DNA from 2 places in the Streptomyces sp. NPDC001714 genome. Region 2 is predicted to be linked to the other one. Evidence: riboswitches for the same ligand, from Rfam matches in the RefSeq annotation. Region 2 holds a riboswitch; the other holds the start of a gene.
What was found. A riboswitch is a leader RNA that binds a small molecule or an ion and turns the genes downstream of it on or off. The one in region 2 is predicted to bind S-adenosylmethionine.
Positions count from the first base shown of each region.

Region 1: it holds a riboswitch for S-adenosylmethionine, as region 2 does, so the genes downstream of both, ACFY0P_RS28290 (amino acid ABC transporter permease) here and ACFY0P_RS45115 (ABC transporter substrate-binding protein) in region 2, are expected to answer to the same signal.

Region 1 is NZ_JBIAUL010000011.1:279,425-286,744, reverse strand. Features, by position in the region: gene ACFY0P_RS28295 (glutathione S-transferase C-terminal domain-containing protein) at 1-518, shown strand, start outside; SAM riboswitch class IV at 596-704, shown strand; gene ACFY0P_RS28290 (amino acid ABC transporter permease) at 1,095-2,075, shown strand; gene ACFY0P_RS28285 (amino acid ABC transporter ATP-binding protein) at 2,072-2,860, shown strand; gene ACFY0P_RS28280 (transporter substrate-binding domain-containing protein) at 2,945-3,970, shown strand; gene ACFY0P_RS28275 (GNAT family N-acetyltransferase) at 4,017-4,766, shown strand; gene ACFY0P_RS28270 (putative leader peptide) at 4,763-4,906, shown strand; gene ACFY0P_RS28265 (LLM class flavin-dependent oxidoreductase) at 4,969-6,183, shown strand; gene ACFY0P_RS28260 (NtaA/DmoA family FMN-dependent monooxygenase) at 6,205-7,320, shown strand, end outside.
Region 2 is NZ_JBIAUL010000027.1:71,144-78,463, reverse strand. Features, by position in the region: gene ACFY0P_RS45125 (ABC transporter permease) at 1-542, opposite strand, end outside; gene ACFY0P_RS45120 (ABC transporter permease) at 546-1,628, opposite strand; gene ACFY0P_RS45115 (ABC transporter substrate-binding protein) at 1,625-3,274, opposite strand; SAM riboswitch class IV at 3,526-3,635, opposite strand; gene ACFY0P_RS45110 (isopenicillin N synthase family dioxygenase) at 3,964-4,989, shown strand; gene ACFY0P_RS45105 (O-acetylhomoserine aminocarboxypropyltransferase/cysteine synthase family protein) at 4,989-6,293, shown strand; gene ACFY0P_RS45100 (ABC transporter substrate-binding protein) at 6,329-7,320, shown strand, end outside.

The DNA.
Region 1 (7,320 bases), on a different contig from region 2:
TCCTGCGCGACCTGGACCAGCACTTCGGAGACGGTGTCGTCCGGCTCTACCCGTGCGAGGCGGAGGCCGAGATCGAGGCCGTCGAGCGGCTGTGCGCCGAGGGCATCGAGCAGGCAGCACAGCGGGCCGGGCGAGAGGGCGGCGACCTGGAGGCGCTGGAGGTGCTGCTCGCCACCCTGGACGAGCTGGAGCGCCGGCTGACCGGGGTGGAGTTCCTGGTCGGCGGACAACTCACCGCCGCCGACATCGAGTTGTGGGTGACCCTGGTGCAACTCGACACCGTGCACCGCAATCACCTCGACGCCGCCGCCGTGCACGCCATCGCCGGCCACCCGGTGCTGTGGGCCTACGCCCGGCGGCTGGCGGCCCACCCGGCCTTCGGCGCCCACCTCGACCTCGACGGCATCGCCCGCCGCCACCACGGCCGTTGCCAGGGCCTGGAAGCCGCCGGCGCGGCCGTCCAGATCCTGGACTGGGCGGGCCACGCCGCCGACGCTCCCGGCGTTCCGCGCAGGTGAGAGGCGCCCGAACCGTCCCGCCAGTCGGACAGGCGTTGACATTCGTTCGGGCAACTGCGTTACTTACGGACCAGAACGGTCATGAGCGTCAGCATCAAGCCCTGGCTTGCTGACCGGCAACCCTCGCATCGCGGTGGGGTGCCCCAGGTGACGACCGGACCGACGGCGATTCGGTAAGCGCGAGGCCCCGCCGGGGCCGACAGAACAGTGACAGGTGACGGACATGTACGCAGCTCCCAGGACGGCCCAGCGCCGCGCCGAGGGCTGCGTACGCCCGTACCCGAGCCCGCTCGTCGCCGACCGTGCCGTCGACCTGCTCCGTGTCAACAGCGCCCTGTGTAGCGCGTGTACCGCACCGGGCTGTGCCCGCTGTCGGGTCTGACCAGGCCTTTCCGCCGGTTTCCCGCAGCTCCGCACCCCAGCGTCCCCGTCGAAACACCGGCCGCCCGGTGTGCCGCCGTCCGCCCAGCCCCCGTGCCCCGCGCGCCCCCGCGCACCGAGCCGTGCCCGAACACGGCCCGGCGCGCGGCCCCCCGCCGTGGGACACGTGGGTGTCCGACTCCGCCGGAGCCCGCCATGAGTGAACCCCCAGGCGCCACCATCGCCCCCGAGGTGCCGTCCGCCGCTGACGAACCACCAAAATCCCTCGCCGCCCAGCGAGTTCTACCGTTGCGTCGGCCGGGACGCTGGATCGCCACCGCCGTCGTCCTCGTCCTGGTCGCCCAGTTCGCGCACGGACTGGTGACCAACCCCTTCTACCAGTGGGACCGCTGGGGCTACTGGTTCCTGCGGCCGACCATTCTCGACGGACTGGTCATCACCCTCGAAGTCACCGCGTACAGCGCGGTGTTGGGCCTCATCGGCGGCATCCTGCTGGCCCTGGCCCGGCTCTCCAGGAGCCCGGTGCTGCGCGCGGTCAGCTGGACGTACGTCTGGGCGCTGCGCTCCATCCCGCTCATCGTGGTGCTGCTCTTCCTCTACAACTTCAGCGCCCTGTACAAGACGTTGAGCGTCGGCGTCCCGTTCGGTCCGGCCTTCTTCTCCTTCGACGAGTCGAAGCTCGCCACCGACATGGCCATCGCCGTCATCGGCCTCAGCCTCAACGAGGCGGCCTACGCGGCCGAGGTGGTCCGCGGCGGCATCCTCTCCGTGGACCAGGGCCAGCACGAGGCGGCCGCCGCACTCGGTCTGCCCAAGGGCTACCAGTTCCGGAAGATCGTCTTCCCGCAGGCGCTCAGGTCGATCATCCCGAACTACGTCAACCAGCTCATCGGTCTGATCAAGAGCACCTCGCTGGTCTTCTACGTCTCACTGCTCGACCTCTTCGGCACCGCGCAGAGCATGGGCTCCACCTACCCCGGCGACATCGTGCCGCTGCTGCTGGTGGTCACCGCCTGGTACCTGATCCTCACCAGCGTCGTCTCCGTGATCCAGTTCTACGTCGAGCGGTACTACGCCCGGGGTGCCACCCGCTCCCTGCCGCCGACGCCCTTGCAGAGACTGCGGGCCGGCCTGACCGACCTGCGCGCCCGCGTCCGCCGGGAGGCCGCCGTATGAGCACCACCGACACCCTGGAGACGGTCCCCGCCGCCCTGGAGATCCACGACGTCCACAAGTGGTACGGCGCCCACCGCGTCCTCGACGGCGTCGACCTGACCATCCGCCCCGGCGAGGTCACCGTCATCCTCGGGCCGTCCGGCTCCGGCAAGTCCACGCTCCTCAGGGTCATCAACCACCTGGAGAAGCCCGAGATCGGCTACGTCAGCATCAACGACGAGCTGATCGGGGTGAAGCGGCAGGGCGACCGGCTGAAGGAGCTGAGCGAGCGGACCATTCTCGGCCAGCGCAGCCGGATCGGCTTCGTCTTCCAGAACTTCAACCTCTTCCCGCACCTGACCGTGCTGGACAACGTGGCGGCGGCCCCCGTCGCCACCGGAAAGCTGACCAAGCCCGAAGCCCAGGCGCTGGCCAAGGAACTCCTCGAACGCGTCGGCCTCGGCGAACGCGTCGGCGCCTACCCCCGCCAGCTCTCCGGCGGCCAGCAGCAGCGCGTCGCCATCGCCCGCGCCCTCGCCCTGCGCCCCGGCGTCATCCTCTTCGACGAGCCGACCTCCGCCCTCGACCCCGAACTCGTCGGGGAAGTCCTCTCCGTCATCAGGGACCTCGCCACCAGCGGCACCACGCTCGTCATCGTCACCCACGAGATCGGTTTCGCCCGCGAGATCGCCGACCGGGTCGTCTTCATCGACGGCGGCCGGATCGTCGAACAGGGGCCGCCCTCCGAGGTCCTCGACAAGCCGCGGCACGAGCGGACCAGGGACTTCCTCAGCAAGGTCCTCTGAAACAAGGTCCTGCGGCCGCCGGCCGCACCCCTCGACCTCCCCCCACACCCTCACCCTCATCACCAGCAGCGACAAGGAACGGCCATGTCTGACCACTTCACCCGACGCAGCCTGCTCAGAGGCATCACCGCGGCGACCGCCGTCGCCTCCCTCGCCACCGGGCTCGCCGCCTGCGGTGGCAACAGCGACGCGGCCACCACCACCGACAACGCCAAGTCCGGCGAGGTCGTCGTCGGCCAGGTCTCCAACGGCGCCGCCACCCAGACCACCATCAAGGTCTCCGAGGTCAAGTCCATCAGCGCCGAACTGCCCGCCGCCCTCAGGAAGAGCGGCACCCTGAAGATCGGCATCGGCGCCCTGCCCGCCGGCTTCCCGCCGCTGGCCTTCACCGGCAGCGACCAGAAGACCCTGACCGGTTCCGAGCCCGACCTCGGCCGCCTGGTCGCCGCGGTCCTCGGACTCAAGCCCGAGGTCCAGAACTCCACCTGGGAGAACCTCTTCGTCGGCATCGACAGCGGCAAGGTCGACGTGGCCTTCTCCAACGTCACCGACACCGAGGAGCGCAAGAAGAAGTACGAGTTCGCCTCCTACCGGCAGGACAACCTCGCCTTCCTCGTGCCGAAGAAGAGCACCTGGAACTTCGACGGCAACTACGAGAACCTCGCCGGCAAGACGATCGCCGTCGGCTCCGGCACCAACCAGGAGAAGATCCTCCTGGAGTGGAAGGCGAAGCTCGCCAAGGAGGGCAAGAAGGTCACCGTCAAGTACTTCCAGGACAGCAACAGCACCTACCTGGCCGTGTCCAGTGGCAAGGTCGACGCCTCCTTCGGCCCCAACCCCGGCTTCGCGTACCACAACAAGCAGACCGCGGGCACGCCCACCGCCACCCGCACCGCGGGCACCTACTCCGGCGCGGGCGCCAGCCTCCAGGGCCTGATCGCGGCCACCGCGAAGAAGGACAGCGGCCTCGCCAAGCCCCTTGCGGACGCCATCAACTACCTGATCAAGAACGGCCAGTACGCCGAGTGGCTCAAGGCCTACAACCTCTCCAACGAGGCCGTCGCCAAGTCCGAGGTCAACCCGCCCGGACTGCCGCTCGACAACTCGTGACCACCCGCACCGAAGAGCCCGGCTACTTAGGAAGGACTCCGCCTCCGTGACCGTCCAGACCGACTTCCGCGGCGGCGGAGCCCCTCTCACCACCGACACCACACCCCTCGACAACGCCGTCTGGTCCGCACTCACCGGCCCGCACGCCCATCTGGCGCAGAGGTTCGGGCAGGCGGCCCGCTACCCCGACGACGTCTACGCCTACGCGGCCCTCGCCGACGCCGCCGACCCGGCCGCCTGGGCCGACCTGTACACACTGGTCGGCCCGGGAACGACCGTCAGGATCAAGCCCGTCGAACAGGCACCGCCGCCCGGCTGGGAGGTGGTCGGCGGCGGCCGGGGCGTCCAGTTCGTGGACACCGCGTTGCGCGCCGAACCCGCCCCCGAGGCGGTACGGCTCGGATCGGACGACGTGCCCGAGATGCTGGACCTGGTGGCCCGCACCGAGCCCGGCCCGTTCCGCACCCGGACCGTCGAGATGGGCACCTATCTCGGCATCCGGCACCGGGGCCGGCTGATCGCCATGGCGGGGGAGCGGCTGCGGCTGCCCGGCTGGACGGAGATCAGCGCCGTCTGTACCGACCCGGAGCACCGGGGCCGGGGCCTTGCCACCCGCCTGGTCCGCGCGGTCGCCGCCGGCATCCGCAAGCGCGGGGACACCCCGTTCCTGCATGCCGCCCCGGGCAACGCGACAGCCATCCGGCTCTACGAGTCGATCGGCTTCACCGAGCGCCTGCGCGGCCGCACCCTGCTGGTACGCAGCCCGGGAACATCAGCGCACCCACGGCTGTTGTGACTCAGGACGAGATGTACGCGAAGCAGGCCGAGGAGGTGCGGGACATGACACGTGTCGCCAGTCCCAGCCGCCGTACCGTCCTGCACTCCCGGCCGCACATCGACCTGCTGCGCGTGGCCGGCGCGCTCTGTTGTTCCTGACTTTCCTCCGCCGCGCCCCTCCATCCGGCGCGCCCTCGTACGGACCTCAGGAAGGCACCACTGTGTCCTCATCTCCCGCTTCCCACCTGCACCTCGCCGTCGCCCTGGACGGCACCGGATGGCACCCGGCGTCCTGGCGCGAGCCGGTCGCCCGCCCCCGTGAGCTGTTCACCGCCGGCTACTGGGCCGACCTGACCGCCGAGGCCGAGCGCGGTCTCGTCGACTTCGTCACCATCGAGGACGGCCTCGGCCTGCAGTCCTCGCACTACGGCGAGCTCGACGGCCGCACCGACCAGGTCCGCGGCCGCCTGGACGCCGTGCTGGTCGCGTCCCGGATCGCTCCCCTGTCCAGCCACATCGGCCTGGTGCCGACGGTGATCGCCACCCATACCGAGCCGTTCCACATCTCCAAGGCGATCGCCACCCTGGACTACGTCAGCACCGGCCGCGCCGGACTGCGGGTGCAGATCTCCGCCCGCCCGTACGAGGCGGACCACTTCGGCCGCCGTACCTTCCCGCCGATCGACCTCGCGCAACTGCGGTCACCGGCCGGGCAGCAGCGGCTCACCGAGCACTTCGACGAGGCCGCCGACTACGTGGAGGTGGTGCGCCGGCTCTGGGACAGCTGGGAGGACGACGCCGAGATCCGGGACGCCGCCACCGGCCGTTTCATCGACCGCGACAAGCTGCACTACATCGACTTCGAGGGCCGGCAGTTCAGCGTGAAGGGCCCCTCCATCACCCCGCGCCCGCCGCAGGGCCAGCCGCTGGTCACCGCCCTCGGCCACCAGACCGTCCCCTACCGGCTGATCGCCCGCCAGGCCGACGTCGGCTACGTCACTCCGCGGGACAGCGCGGACGCCCGCGCGATCGTCGCCGAGATCCGTGCCGAGCAGCAGGCCGCCGGACGCGCCGGTGACACCGTCCACGTCTTCGGCGACCTCGTGGTCTTCCTCGACGACGACCGGGCAGCGGCCACCGCCCGCAAGGAGCGCCTCGACGCCCTCGACGGCGCCGAGTTCACCAGCGACGCCCGGATCTTCACCGGAACGGCCGCCGAACTCGCCGATCTCCTCGAGGAGTTCGCCGCCGCCGGCCTCACCGGCTTCCGGCTGCGGCCCGCCGTGCTCGGCCATGACCTGCCGCGCATCACCGCGGACCTGGTCCCCGAACTCCAGCGCCGCGGCCGCTTCCGCACCGCCTACGAGGCCGACACCCTGCGCGGCCTGCTCGGGCTCGCCCGCCCCGCCAACCGCTACGCCGCCGCAACCGCCTGAGCCGGAAGGACCGCACCCGACATGAGCAAGCCGCTGAAGCAGATCCACCTGGCCGCGCACTTCCCCGGCGTCAACAACACCACCGTGTGGAGCGACCCGGCCGCCGGCAGCCACATCGAGTTCAGCTCCTTCACGCACTTCGCACAGACCGCCGAACGCGCCAAGTTCGACTTCCTGTTCCTGGCCGAGGGGCTGCGGCTGCGCGAACAGGGCGGAAAGATATACGACTTGGACGTGGTCGGCCGTCCCGACACCTTCACCGTCCTCGCCGCGCTCGCCGCCGTCACCGACCACCTCGGACTGACCGGCACCATCAACTCCACCTTCAACGAGCCCTACGAGGTGGCCCGCCAGTTCGCCAGCCTCGACCACCTCTCCGGCGGCCGGGCCGCGTGGAACGTGGTCACCTCCTGGGACGCCTTCACCGGCGAGAACTTCCGGCGCGGCGGCTTCCTGCCGCAGGACGAGCGCTACTCCCGCGCCAAGGAGTTCCTCGCCACCGCGAACGAGCTCTTCGACTCCTGGCACGGCGACGAGATCCTCGCCGACCAGGCCACCGGAGCCTTCCTGAGCGACGCCAGGGCCGGTTCCTTCGTGCACAAGGGCCCCCAGTTCGACATCCACGGCCAGTTCAACGTGCCTCGCTCCCCGCAGGGCCGCCCGGTGATCTTCCAGGCCGGCGAGTCCGACGAGGGCCGCGAGTTCGCCGCCTCCGGCGCCGACGCGATCTTCAGCCGGTACGCCACCCTCGACGCCGGGCAGGCCTTCTACACCGACGTGAAGTCCCGCCTCGCCAAATACGGCCGCCGGCCCGAGGACCTGCTGATCCTGCCCGCCGCCAGCTTCGTCCTCGGCGACACCGACGCGGAGGCCGAGGAGATCGCCCACCAGGTGCGCCGCCAGCAGGTCAGCGGCGCGACGGCACTCAAGCACCTGGAGTTCGTCTGGAACCGGGACCTGTCGTCGTACGACCCGGAGGGCCCGCTGCCCGACGTCGACCCGCTGGTCGGCGAGGAGCACATTTCCCGGGGCCGCGCCCAGGTCCGGATGTACCGCGACCCGATCGCCATCGCCCGCGAGTGGCGCGAGCTCGCCGAGGCCAACAAGTGGTCCATCCGCGACCTCGTGATCAACACC
Region 2 (7,320 bases):
ACGACCCGGAAGTACTGCGGTATGAAGGACACGGCGACCGAGCAGGCGGCCGCGCCGAGACCTCCGACGAGGCTCGACCGGCCGCCGCTGATCACGAGTGACATGAGGATGGCGAGCAGCAGCGGCGGGAACGCGTACAGCGCGTCGGCCAGCCCGACCAGCAGCCGGTCCAGCTTTCCGCCGAGGTAGCCGGAGACCAGTCCGAGCACGGTACCCGGCACCACCGACAGCAGCAGCGCGGTCACGATGATCAGCAGTGCGGTCCGCGCGCCCCAGACCGTCCGGGACAGGACGTCGTACCCGGCGATGGTGGTGCCCAGCGGATGGGCGCCGCTCGGATGCTGCTGGGAGCCGAACAGGCCACTCCCGTCCCGGAGTTGGGCGTAACCGTGCGGGACGAGCAACGGCCCCAGCAGCGCGGTGAGGACGAACAGCCCGGTCAGGACCAGGCCGGTGAGCAGCATGGCCCGCTGCACTCCCGCGCCGGTCCGCAGCCGTAGTGGCAGCCGTAGTGGCAGCCGTCGTACCAGAACCAGCGCCATGACTCAGTACCTCACTCGCGGGTCGATCAGCGCGGCGACGACGTCGACGAGGAAGTTCGTCACCGCCACGACGACGGCGAACAGGGCCACGATGCCCTGCACCGCCGGGAAGTCACGGACCGTCAGGTAGTGCGCCAGCTCGTAGCCGAGGCCCTTCCACTCGAAGGTCGTCTCGGTGAGCACCGCCCCGCCGAGCAGCCCGGCGACCTGAAGCCCCAGTACGGTGACGACGGGGATCAGCGCGGGCCGGGTGGCGTGCCGGGTGACCAGGCGCAGCGGGGCCACGCCCCGGGAGCGGGCGGCCTCGACGTACTCCGCGGAGAGCGTGCCGATCAGGTTGGTGCGCACCAGCCTGAGCAGCACGCCGGCCACCAGCAGGCCCAGGGCCACCCCGGGCAGCACGGCGTGCCGGAGCACGTCCGTGATCGCCGTGCCGTCGCCGCTGCGCAGGGCGTCGATCAGGTACAGGCCGGTCGTGCTGGTCTGGTCCTGGAGGAAGAGCTGGACGCCGGTGCTCGCCCGGCCCGACGCGGGCAGCCAGCCGAGGCAGATCGCGAACACCAGTTTCAGCAGCAGGCCGACGAAGAACACGGGTGTCGCGTAGGTCAGGATCGCGAACAGGCGCAGGAGCGCGTCGGGCGCCCGGTCGCGGTAGGAGGCCGCCACCATGCCCAGCGGGACGCCGATCACCAGGGCCACCAGCAGTGCGTAGCAGGCGAGTTCGACGGTCGCGGCGCCGTAGGTGCCGAGGACGTGCGTCACCGGCTGGTTGTCGGTGACCGTGCGGCCGAAGTCGCCGGTGGCCAGCGAACGCAGGTACTCCAGGTACTGGGTGAGCAACGGCCGGTCGTAGCCCGCCTGGTGGAGCTTGGCCTGGAGCTGGTCCGGGGTGAGGCGGTCGCCGAAGGCGGCGCTGATCGGGTCGCCCGTCAGCCGCATCAGGAAGAAGACCAGGCTGACCAGGATCAGCACGGTGGGGATGATGAGGAGGAAACGGACCACCAGGTAGCGGGCGAATCCGAGCCCGGCGGCGCCGTCGGCCGGGGTGCCGACGGCGCCGGGGGTCTCCTGTGTCAGAGCGCTCACTTCTTCGAGAGCCCCGCCCAGCGGAACTGGTACGTCGCGTCCAGTTCGGCCGGCACACCGCTGACGTCGCTGCGGGTGACGATGGCGGTGGAGCCCTGGAGCAGCGGCAGCAGCGGCACCTGCGCGGCGGCCCTGTCCTGCGCCTGCTTCAGCAGCCCGGTCCGCTTCGCGGCGTCCGTCTCGGTCTCCTCCTTCTTGATCAGCGCGCGCACGGCGGGGTCGTCGTAGCCGTTGGCGACCCAGCTGTTGGCCGAGTAGAAGGGCGAGAGGTAGTTGTCGGCGTCGAGGTAGTCGGCGTACCAGCCGAGCTGGTAGAGCGGGTAGAGGTGCTTGACGCGGTCCTTGCCGTACTGCGTCCACTCGGTGGACTGCAGGTTCACCTTGAACAGCCCGGTGGCCTCCAGCTGGGACTTGATCAGCGCGTACTCGTCGGCCGAGGACGAGCCGTAGTGGTCGCTGTTGTACTGGAGGTTGAGCGTGACCGGGGTGCTCACCTTCGCCGCCTTCAGCCGGGCTGCCGCGGCCGCCTTGTCGGGGCCGCCCTTCTTGTCGCCGTAGAGCGACTTGAAAGAGGGGGTGGCGCCGGTCAGGCCGTCCGGGACGGAGCTGTAGAGCGGCTGGTAGGTGTTCTTGTAGACCTGCTGGGCGAGTTGGGACCGGTCGACCGAGTCCGCGACCGCCTGCCGGACGGCGAGGGCCTTCTTCGCGTCGGCGTTCTTCGTCCTGGTGCCGTACGGCTGGGTGGCGAGGTCGAAGACGATGTAGCGGATGCCGTTGCCGGAGCCGGTGTGGACCTTGACGCCCTTCTGCTTGCCGAGGTCGTCCAGGTCGGCCGTGGTGAGCGTGCGGTAGACGGCGTCGATGGTGCCCTGCTGGACGTCGAGCTTCAGGTTGCCGGCGTCCGTGTAGTACTTGAGCTGGACGTTCTTGGTCTTCGGCGTGCCCAGCCGGCCCTTGTACGCCGCGTTGGCGGCGAAGGACACCAGCGAGTTCTTGTCGTAGCTCTTGATGCCGTACGGCCCGTTCCACGGCTTGGCCGTGACGATCGACTTGTCGTCGAGGATCTTGTCCGCGGGGAACACCTGCTCGTCCACGATGTAGCCGGCGGCCGTGGACAGCACCTGCGGGAACAGCGTGTCGTTGGCCGACTTGAGGGTGAAGACGACCGTGGTCGGGTCCGGGGCGGAGACCGAGGCGAGGTTGTACAGCAGTGACGACGGGCCGTTCTCGTCGGCGATCTTCAGGTCCCGGTCGAAGCTGAACTTTACGTCCGAGGAAGTCAGTTGGTGGCCGTTGGCGAACTTCAGGCCCTTCTGCAGGGTGACCGTGTACTCCTTGGGCCCGGTCAACTCGATCCCGCCGGCCAGGTCAGGGGAGACGTCCGCCGAGCCGTTCTTCTGGCTGAGCAGGGTCGCGTAGACCTCGCTCTCGACGGTGCCGGAGCCGGCGTCCCACGCACCGGCCGGGTCGAGGCTGGTGACCTGGTCGGTCGTGCCGACGGTGATCGCTGAGCCGGAGCTCGCGGTGCTGCCGTCCTTGCTGCTGGTGCAGCCGGTCAGGGCCACCAGGAACGCCGTGCCGAGGGAGATCGCGCCCAGGCCGGGGCGGCGGGGTCTGCCCGGCGTCCGGCCGGTGTGAAGTGCCATCAGGAGTCTCTGCTTCCGCGTCAGGGGTGCGTGAGGCAGCCGTGGCGCAGGGCTGTGCCATGGCGTGCGAGATCAGGTGGAAAAGAGGGGTTTACGCCGACGGGTGGTGGCTCTGCCGGCCGTCGGAGGGCGGAATCAGCCCGTACACAGACAGCTGGACACCAGCAGCAGATCGACATGGAGCCGGGAGCACAGCATCAAGGCTCCAGCCATGCCGTCCTCCCGGGTTCTGGCCCGCCTCGGGGCCGATGTGAGCGCACTTGCAGAAAGAAGAGATCCGCCGAGCCGTCACCTGGGGCACCCCACTGCGTCGAGGGTTGCCGTCCGGCCAGCCAGGGCTTGATCACCGGAACTCGTAGCTCGCGCTCACCGTAGATCGGCTGTTCTGCCGGCGTCAACACCGCCCCGGGATGCCCTCAGCCGGTGGAACGCGTGGTGGACGCATCCATCCCGGGTGTGCTTTCATCCGGCCATGGAGACCTCTGGCACGGCACACACGGTGCTGCTCGACCCGTTCTGGGTGAGCCGCCGCGCCGACCAGTTCGACCAGGTCTGTTGCTGACCGCCGTCCCACGGCCCGCGACCTCGTTCCCTTCTTTCTGTCTTCTCGTTCCGGCTGCTTCCGACTAGCCCCTGTCCAGGGCGGGTTGCGAGGGCCGGTCGGCCGCCGTTGCCGCGAAGGAACTCCCATGGCTCAACTCACAGCTTTGCCCGTCATCGACATCTCTCGCTTCCGCACCCCGGACACGGACCGGGCCGCCTTTCTCGCCGAACTCCGGTCCGCGGCGCACGAGGTGGGCTTCTTCTACGTCACCGGACACGGTGTCTCCGCAGCCCTGCGGGACGAGGCGCTGACCGCGGCACGCGCCTTCTTCGACCTGCCCGAGAAGCGGCGGCTGGAGATCGAGAACCTCAACTCGCCCCAGTTCCGCGGCTACACCCGTACCGGGACCGAGTACACGGCGGGCGGCGCCGACTGGCGGGAGCAGATCGACATCGGCCCGGAGCGGGCGGCGTTGGAGACCGGTCCGGACGACCCCGACTACCTGCGCCTGGTCGGCCCGAACCAGTGGCCCTCGTCGCTCCCGGGCCTCAAGGACATCGTGCTCCGCTGGCAGGCGGAGGCGCTGCGGGTCAGCCGGGAGGTGCTGCGCGCCCTGGCCGCGGCGCTCGGACAGGACGAGGGCTACTTCGACCAGTGGTTCGACGACGAGGCGGCCGTCCACGTGAAGATCGTGCACTACCCGCCGCGGGTCGCGCAGGACGCCGACCAGGGGGTGGGCGCGCACAAGGACTACGGCTACCTCGCCCTCCTCCAGCAGGACGACGTGGGCGGACTCCAGGTGCAGCGCGAGGACGGCGGCTGGATCGACGCGGTGCCCGTGCCCGACGCCTTCGTGTTCAACATCGGGGAGATGCTGGAGATCGCCACCCAGGGCTATCTGAAGGCCACGCGGCACCGAGTCGTCAGCCCGCAGCCGGGCGTCGACCGCTACTCGATCCCCTTCTTCCTCGGTCCGCGCCTGGACGCGGTCGTCAAACCGCTGGAACTCCCCGCCGAACTAGCCGCGTTGAGCCGGGGCGTCACCGACGACCCGGACAATCCGTTGCTCGCGGCCTTCGGCGAGAACGCGGTCGTCGGCTGGCTCCGCTCGCATCCGCGGGTCGCCGAGCGCTGGTGGTCCGATGTCCTGGCGAGGCGGGAGAACGGCTGATGAGCACCGCCGACTGGGCGTTCGAGACCCGGCAGGTGCACGCCGGCGCGGTCCCCGACCCGGCCACCGGGGCGCGGGCGGTGCCGATCCACGCGACCGCCGGCTATGTCTTCCGGGACACCGGGCACGCCGCCGCGGCCTTCGAACTGGCCGACCTCGCCACCCACGCCTACACGCGACTGTCGAATCCGACCACCGCGGTGGCGGAGGAGCGGATCGCAGCCCTGGAGGGCGGTTCGGCGGCGGTCGCCGTGGCCAGCGGGCAGGCCGCGACCAGCCTCGCCCTGCTCAACCTGGCCCGCGCGGGCGACCACATCGTCGCCTCGTCGTCCCTGTACGGCGGCACCCGCACCCTGCTTGAGCACACGTTCGCCGACTTCGGCATCGAGGTCACCTTCGTCGACGACCCGGACGACCTGGGCGCCTGGTACACGGCCGTACGGCCCACCACCAAGGCGTTCTTCGGCGAGACGCTCGGCAACCCGCGCGGCAACGTCCTCGACACCGAGGCGGTCGCCCGCATCGCCCACGAGGCCGGCGTCCCGCTCGTCGTCGACAACACCGTGCTCACGCCCTACCTGCTGCGTCCCCTCGAACACGGCGCCGACATCGTCGTGCACTCCACCACCAAGTTCCTCTCCGGCCACGGCACCGGCATCGGCGGGGTCGTCGTGGACAGCGGGCGCTTCGACTTCGGCGCGGATCCCGGCCGCTGGCCCGGACTGACCGGCCCGGACCCGACGTACAACGGCCTGTCCTTCTGGGACTCCTTCGCGGACCTGGGGCTGGCCTACGCGCTGCGCCTGCGTACCCGGCTGGTGCGGGACCTGGGCCCGGCCGTCTCCCCCTTCAACAGCTTCCTGCTCCTGCAGGGCCTGGAGACGCTCAGCCTGCGCGTCGAACGGCACGTCGCCAATGCGCAGGCGCTCGCCACCTGGCTGGAGGACCAGCCCCAGGTGACGCGGGTGCACTACGCAGCACTGCCCTCCAGCCCCTGGCAGACCCAGGCCAAGCGCTATCTGCCGCGCGGCGCCGGAGCGGTGCTCTCCTTCGAACTCGCGGGCGGTCTGGAGTCGGGCCGGCGCTTCGTCGAAGGGGTCCGGCTGTTCAGCCACCTCGCCAACATCGGCGACGTGCGCAGCCTCGTCATCCACCCCGCTTCCACCACCCACGCCCAGTTGGACCCCGCCCAGCAGGCCGCGGCCGGGGTCACCCCCGGCCTGGTGCGGCTGTCGGTCGGCATCGAAGGCGTCGCCGACCTGATCGCCGACCTTGACTCAGGCCTGCGAGCAGCCGCCGTATGACCTCCACCGCACGCCCCCGAGGAGCCCGACCCGCCATGCGCCGCAGCACCGCCCTCCGCCTCACCGCCACCGCGGTCATCGCCGGCCTGTCCGTGACCTCCTGCGGTACCGGAACCGCCGACGACCCCGCGAACGCAGGACAGACCAGCCAGGCGACCCAGCCCACCGACATCGACAAAGGCGCCACCGTCGACGTACGCCTCGTCCTTGAGCCGACCAGCCTCGACATCGCCGACATGGCGGGCGCGGCCCTCGACCAGATCCTCCTCGACAACATCTACCAGGGACTGCTCACCCGCGACGAGAACAACAAGATCGAGCCGAGCCTGGCGACGTCCTACGAGCAGTCGTCGGACGGACTCACCTACACCTTCCACCTCGCGAAGAACGCCACCTTCCACGACGGGAGCAAGGTCACCGCGGCCGACGCCGTCTGGTCGCTGCGGCAGGTCACCGCGGCCGGCTCGAAGAACCCCGACGCGGCGGCACTCGCCTCCGTCAAGAGCGTGTCCGCCACCGGCGACCACACCGTCGTCGTCACCCTCAAGCACCGGGACACCGGCTTCACCTGGGGACTGACCGAAAGGGCCGGCATCGTCTTCGAGAAGGGCACCGCCTTCTCCTCCCTCGCCGGGAAGGAGAACGGCACCGGGCCGTTCAAGCTGAGCGACTGGAAGCGCGGCTCGTCCATCACCTTCGTCCGCAACGACGCCTACTGGGGGAAGAAGGCCAAGGTCGCCAAGGTCGTCCTCCACTACATCAAGGACGACAACGCCGCGGGCAACGCCCAGCAGACCGGCCAGACCGACATCGAGACCGCCGCCGACGCCACCCTGCTCCAGCCGTTCTCCGACACGAGCAAGTACACGGTGCTGCGCGGCGACACCACCGACAAGTTCACACTCGCCTTCAACAACGCCTCGGGTCCGACCAAGGACGTCCGGGTACGGCGTGCCATCCGCCGGGCCATCGACAACGCCGGCCTCGTCAAGACCCTCGGCGGCGCGGCCAAGCTGGTCGGTGGCCC